DNA from 3 places in the Alteromonas sp. KUL150 genome. Region 3 is predicted to be linked to each of the others. Evidence: predicted binding sites of a transcription regulator. Region 3 holds the regulator's gene; each other region holds the start of a gene.
What was found. Region 3 encodes LexA, which represses DNA repair genes until DNA is damaged. Its sites were predicted from a motif close to TACTGTATNNNNATACAGTA; they were not measured.

Region 1 (2,210 bases), on a different contig from region 3:
TCCCCCGACTTGGGGTATTTACCACACGTTCAAATGCGGCGTCGTCATGCGGGTGGCTTACCATGCGCATGTAGCCTAGGGCATCTTTAATTTCTTGACGTTCGAAGAAGCGCAAGCCGCCGTAGATACGGTAGGCTAATCCCTCGTGGAGTAACGCTTCTTCTAGAACTCGGGACTGAGCGTTGTTTCTGTAAAGAATTGCGGTATCGCTTAGGGCATTGCCTTGGTTAAGCCAGTTTTTAATCTTCGAAACAATAAATCGCGCTTCGTCTAGTTCGTTAAAACCTGCATATACAGAAATTAGCTCGCCCTGAGCGTCTTCGGTCCAAAGCTCTTTCCCTAAACGGCCCGTGTTATTGTCGATAACCGTGTTCGCCGCTTTCAGGATGTTGCCGGTTGAACGATAGTTCTGTTCAAGACGAATGGTATTAGGTTCATTAAAATCTTTGAGGAAGTGCTGAATATTATCGACATTTGCACCACGCCAGCCATAGATAGATTGGTCGTCGTCTCCAACAATCATAATGTTGTTATTACCGCCACTACAAAGCATGCGAAGCCAAGCGTATTGAATATTGTTGGTATCTTGAAATTCGTCGACCAGCACTGCGCGGAAACGGCGTTGGTAGTGAGCGAGTACTTCTGGATTTTTAGCCCACAGTTCATGAGCCCGTAATAGCAACTCGGCAAAGTCAACTAAGCCAGAACGGTCGCAGGCATCCTGATATGCAGCATATACTTCACGCATGGTTTTTTGGATATGATCGCCATGGGTTTCTATGTGCTGAGGGCGTAAACCCTCGTCCTTATTGCCATTGATATACCATTGGATTTGGCGGGGAGCCCAATGTTTTTCATCTAGGTTCATGGCTTTAAGAATTCGACGAATTAAGCGGTACTGGTCGTCAGAATCGATAATTTGGAAATTTTCCGGAAGATTTGCCTCTGCGTGATGGGCACGTAGTAAGCGATGTGCTAGTCCGTGGAAGGTACCAATCCACATATTGTGTAGACTGCGCCCCATAAGCGATTCGATACGGCCGCGCATTTCTTTGGCCGCTTTATTCGTAAAGGTTACTGCTAATATCGAGAAAGGCGCGATGTTTTCGACTTCCATCAACCACGCAATACGATGCACTAATACGCGGGTTTTACCACTACCTGCGCCGGCAAGTACTAAAGCGTTAGACAATGGGGCTGCTACAGCTTCACGTTGTTTGTCGTTAAGCTCGTCTAGCAGTCGAGATACATCCATAATGTGGTACCTGTTGGTTGATAATTTTATACATTCAGCAGCCGATTATTATGCCATCTGACTGTGAATTTATACAGTCTAGTTTTCTACACACCCTTTATCGTAATGTTTTACCTTTTAACGTTTATTACCAAGCAGTAACACAACAAATTACAAAAGAGGGGAAGGGGCTATATTCAGTAGCAACGGTTAGATCTTGTAGGCCTTTGCTATAACAAATTAATCAGATAGATTGATCGATTTTAACGCTAAGGCGGTATCACATCGGTATTGCACCACACCAAACTCAGGTAAACTTTGTACCTGAATCGATATGCTTTACTTTGCAGCACTCAATCGTAGATTGATATTGTTAAGCAGTGGCTAACAGACCGAATCTACCATACGTGATACTTATACATTAACGGAACATGCTCATGACCGCACTTTCTACGCCAATCGACTTTTGGTCGACGCTAAAACAAGAAGCGCAAGTTGTTGCAGAAAAAGAACCTTTGCTGTCTAGTTATGTGCATGCCAGTGTGCTTGCTCATCATAACTTCGAGTCATCGTTGAGCTTTATCTTGTCGAACAAAATGGCAGATGACGTTATGCCTGCCATTGCGATCCGCGAAGTATTTGATGAAGCCTACCTGCTAGAGCCTGGGATAAGTGAAGCCGCTACGGCAGACATTCTCGCAATTAAAGCGCGAGATGCAGCAGTAAATGATTACCTTACTCCGTTACTGCATTTTAAAGGCTTTCACGCTGTACAAGTGCACAGAATGGCGCACTACCTTTGGATGCATGGTCGCCATCAACTCGCACTGTTTTTGCAAAGTCGTAACTCAGCAAGTTTTGGGGTCGATATTCATCCCGCAGCGCGCATTGGCAAAGGCGTTATGTTCGACCACGCAACGGGTATTGTAGTGGGTGAAACCGCAGTGGTTGAAGATAACGTGTCAATCTTGCAAAG
Region 2 (2,210 bases), on a different contig from region 3:
ATCTTTACTTAGCTTTTGCGCCGCCCGCTGCCTACTTTCCGAAAGGCTTTGTGTTGCAACTAAATAAGCTGTTCTCGCCTCGGCAACTTCACTTTCTAATGTGCCTAAAAGCGTCTCTTGATCCGACAATGATGCGAACTCAGCAGCCAATTCTTGATGGTGCTGATAAAGGGCCTCGGGCATGACTGAATGTTTACGCGCCAAATCCATTGCCTTAGCATAACGAGCTTCAACCTGTTGAAGGCGTAAAGGATCGATTTCTAATTGGTCACAATAGCTGCGCAACTCGCTTGCCGCTTCTTCTACTTGAATGGCGGCATCGTTTAATAGTGCAATCATTGGGGTAAGACTAGCGTCGTGAGCTTCTAACTCACCCAATCGCTCTATGCTGCTTTGTATGACAGAAAGCGCGTTGCCCTCATCGTTTTCATACAAGTTATACACACTTGTTTGCGCTTGCTCTAACAAGCTTTGTCCGTTACTTAAACGTTTGTGCTCCGTTTCCAGCTCTTCAAATTCGCCATCCTCAATAGCGAACTCGTCGAGTTCCTGTACTTGATACGTAAGAAGCTGAAGACGGTCTTCTCGTTGCTGAGCTTGTTCTTGAAGTATTTTGAGTGTGCGCTGCTTGTCTCTCCATTGGGAGTAAGCGTCTTTTACCTTTTCTAAAACATCATTGTGTTTTGCATACCCATCGACGAGGTCGCGTTGGTGGTCTTCTTTAAGCAGTTGAAGGTGGGTGTTTTGCCCGTGAATGGCAAGTAAAAACTGCCCCAGTCCCTTTAACTGCTGCAATGAAGCAGGCACACCATTGATGAATGCTTTTGAGCGACCTTCTTTTGAAATAACGCGGCGAATGAAGCAGCTGTTTTCATCTTCATCAGATGTCAGCTCATGTTCGTCAAGAAACGCTTTGGCCAATTCATTTTTACTTAGTGAAAAGTGAGCAATAATTTCAGCTTTAGCACTGCCTTTGCGAACGGCATTTGCATCTGCACGTTCTCCCAAACAAAGGCTCAAAGCGTCTATAGCAATAGATTTACCAGCACCGGTTTCACCCGTAATCGCAGTAAGCCCGTTTTCGAGCTGAACGGACAACTGTTTGACAACTGCAAAATTAGAAATAGAAAGATGCGCTAACATAACCACACTCGGAAAAAGTTGAACATGATGATATATACAGTAACTGATAATATATACAGTATTTAACTGTGTAAAGTGAAGTCGTATAAAAATTGATAAAAAATAGAGTGTAGAGGGGTAAGTTTTTGAATTTATGAGGCTTATAAATATTTTAGTTAAGGTTGGTTACGAGTAACAGCTATATCAGAATACGAGGTTACTTTTTTTATACAGTAAAAAGGAGAGCAAAAGCTCCCCTTTATAAAAATCTATCTAAGTTTGTAATGTACTGCTTTTAAACTAGCAGTGCACCCAAGGCTAGAGATTACTGTTGCAGTTCACCGCTGCCAGATTCGATATGGGCGCGAACGAACCATTGGAACTGTTCTAAATCAGCTAATTGACCTGTAATCATGTCTTCTGAAACAGGGTCAATGTCACCCAAAATCTCTAGTGCTTTTCTGTGATCGCCATTCACGCCATCATAAACAGCATCTAACGCCTTGAGGTGGTCAAGCACCAAGCCTTTACCTAATTGATAGTCTTCCCAGCTGCGACCTTCTACAATCGCTTTTGGTGTACCCTTAGGTACTCCGCCCAACGTGGCAATGCGCTCTGCGATGGTGTCGGTCATACCACGAACCGCATCAACCTGCGGGTCCAACATTTCGTGCACACCGATAAAATTCGGTCCCACAACATTCCAGTGAACGTGTTTAAGCGTAAGCTGTAAATCTAATAGCGCGACTAATCGTTGATCCAATACCTTGATAGTTTTGGCAGCGGCATCGTTATCCATTCCTGGGGCTGTAAATTTGATATTGGTATTACTCATGATATCTCCTATTGCTGAATAAAATATCAGCGAATTGTTAACAAGAACTTATGAGACTTAAGGAAGTCTAGCTTCGCCTTGTAAATCATTTCGCTGAGAGCTTGACTAAGAAGGTGCAACAGGTATGCCGTATACGAGGATGTTTATAAGTAACGGATTTCTATAATCATTTTTAGTAATATTAAAAAATCTTTATTTTTCAAGCCTGTAGCTTTGGGAAAATGCTACAGGCTCATGTAATAAATGCACGATT
Region 3 (2,210 bases):
GACGGGCGAAGTGACCATTAGCAATGTATCGGGAAGTCACCCTAACTCTAAAGGGGTACCTAAAGGCCATCCGCGAATAAGTCGATTTTTAGGATTGCCGATAAAGATTAAAGACAGAGTGGTGGGAATGATTGGGCTAGCGAACAAGTTTGACGTTTATACCGTCGAAGATGCTGAGTTTTTACAGCCCCTGTTAGACGCCCTTGCAGGGCTTTTCTATGCTGTCGAGCAAGAAGAAGGAAGAGCCATTGCAGAAGAAAAGCTGCGCCGGTTAGCGATGACCGACTCTTTAACAGGGTTGTACAACCGCCGTGCTTTTTTAGATGAATGTGATACGGTGTTACAAAGGCACGGCAGTGGCTGCGTTGCCATCATCGACGTGGATCATTTTAAAAAGGTTAACGACACCTACGGGCACGATGCCGGCGATCAAGCGCTTATCATGATTGCAGGTAAGATTGCTAAACAAAATCAGGCGCCTGGCGTGGTAGCGCGACTTGGTGGGGAGGAGTTTGCGCTCGTCGTTTTTGGTGAAACCAAAGAAGAAATACATGTCCAATTAGAGGCTTTGCGCATCGCTGTTGAGGAAAGCACGCTCACCTATGAATCGGACAAAATAAGCCTAACTATTAGTATAGGGGCTGCATTCATTGAGGACACGTTTGGCATAGACTTTAGCTCGCTTTTATCTGATGCCGATAAATCACTGTATTTAGCGAAAGAAAAAGGAAGAAACAAGGTGGTTTGGGTGAGTTAAGGGCAAAAGACAAGGCAAGTGCTTGTTATTTGTTTTTAGGTGTATATACTTACAGGAACTGTATGAACAGACAGGTCTTTTATGCGCCCACTCACAGCTCGACAAACTGAAGTTTTAGAACTAATCAAGACAACTATGCAAGAAACGGGTATGCCGCCTACCCGTGCTGAAATTGCTCGTCAACTTGGCTTCCGATCTGCTAATGCAGCCGAAGAACATTTAAAGGCGCTGGCGCGAAAAGGCGTGATAGAAATTCTTCCGGGCACGTCCCGAGGCATCAAGCTAAATATTCCTCTTGAGAGTGAAGCGGCTGAGGAAGAAGGTTTGCCGCTTATAGGGCGCGTTGCCGCTGGTGAGCCTATTCTGGCGCAAGAGCATGTCGAATCGCACTATAAGGTAGACCCAGCGTTGTTCAAGCCTCAGGCTGACTTTTTACTTCGTGTAAACGGCATGAGCATGAAGGACATCGGTATTTTAGACGGAGATTTGCTAGCGGTTCATCGCACGACGGATGTTCACAATGGTCAGGTTGTTGTTGCCCGTGTAGACGAAGATGTTACGGTTAAGCGCTTGGAAAGGCGAGGCCGTGAAGTATTGCTACATGCTGAAAATGAAGAGTTTGCGCCAATTAAAGTTGATCTCGCTAACGAGCCGTTTGCCATTGAAGGTATCGCGGTGGGCGTTATTAGAAACGCAGACTGGATGTAAGGTTTTAGCAACTTTGATTAAAAGCGGCGCATTAGCCGCTTTTTTTATGCCTCTTTATCCCCTCCCCACTCATCGTATTGGCAACTTAGGGTTTAATGTCTTGGTAAAAGTACTCAGCATTACTGCTCTATTTTTGATTAATTTCGCCGGTATTGAAATTGCTATTTGTTGCTGAGACAGTCAATTCCGAATTCGAGCGCTGTTTGAAAGTGATGTTTACTCGCTAAATACTTTCCTATTTTTTAGTAATTTAGAATAAAAGTATCGCCGACCCCGTGTTCAAAATGAGCGTTTAATCTCAACGCCCATCAAGTTATGGCGGCCTCAACGTTACTCGCCTTATGTCATGCTATGCAATTCTCAAATGATTAAATTTTGACCGTTTCATTAAATTTTTAATAGAAAAGACTAGACGGCGCGACATTATTGAGCAATTCTTATACAGAGATTAACAAAATAATAACAATGACTCTAAATTTGTTTTACAAGTTGAGGTAAAGGGTCAAGCGTTCGCAATTCATTTGGTAGGGTATCGCGCTCAGAGAAGGCGTCTTCAGTCCTACCATTACGGAGGTGCTGAGTGAAACAACAAACGACCATATTGGCAAAGTGGTGTGCAACCATATCAGCTTTGCTTTTCTCTTCATTGCTTTTCGCACAGGAAACGGCAGAAGAAGTTTCTTCATTGAACTTGAGGCGCGGCGCGACCGATATCAGTGGCCAAGTATATGACCTTCATATGCTG

Region 1: uvrD (DNA helicase II) is a predicted target of LexA. The motif match lies at 1,315-1,334, and genes of this name have one in related genera.
Region 2: recN (DNA repair protein RecN) is a predicted target of LexA. The motif match lies at 1,185-1,204, and genes of this name have one in related genera.

Annotation. Positions count from the first base shown of each region.
Region 1 is NZ_BLIJ01000029.1:46,011-48,220, reverse strand. Features, by position in the region: gene uvrD (DNA helicase II) at 1-1,255, opposite strand, end outside; gene cysE (serine O-acetyltransferase) at 1,672-2,210, shown strand, end outside.
Region 2 is NZ_BLIJ01000069.1:70,146-72,355, reverse strand. Features, by position in the region: gene recN (DNA repair protein RecN) at 1-1,143, opposite strand, end outside; gene dps (DNA starvation/stationary phase protection protein Dps) at 1,448-1,957, opposite strand.
Region 3 is NZ_BLIJ01000037.1:116,480-118,689, reverse strand. Features, by position in the region: gene GVO62_RS08995 (sensor domain-containing diguanylate cyclase) at 1-757, shown strand, start outside; gene lexA (transcriptional repressor LexA) at 839-1,465, shown strand; gene coxB (cytochrome c oxidase subunit II) at 2,046-2,210, shown strand, end outside.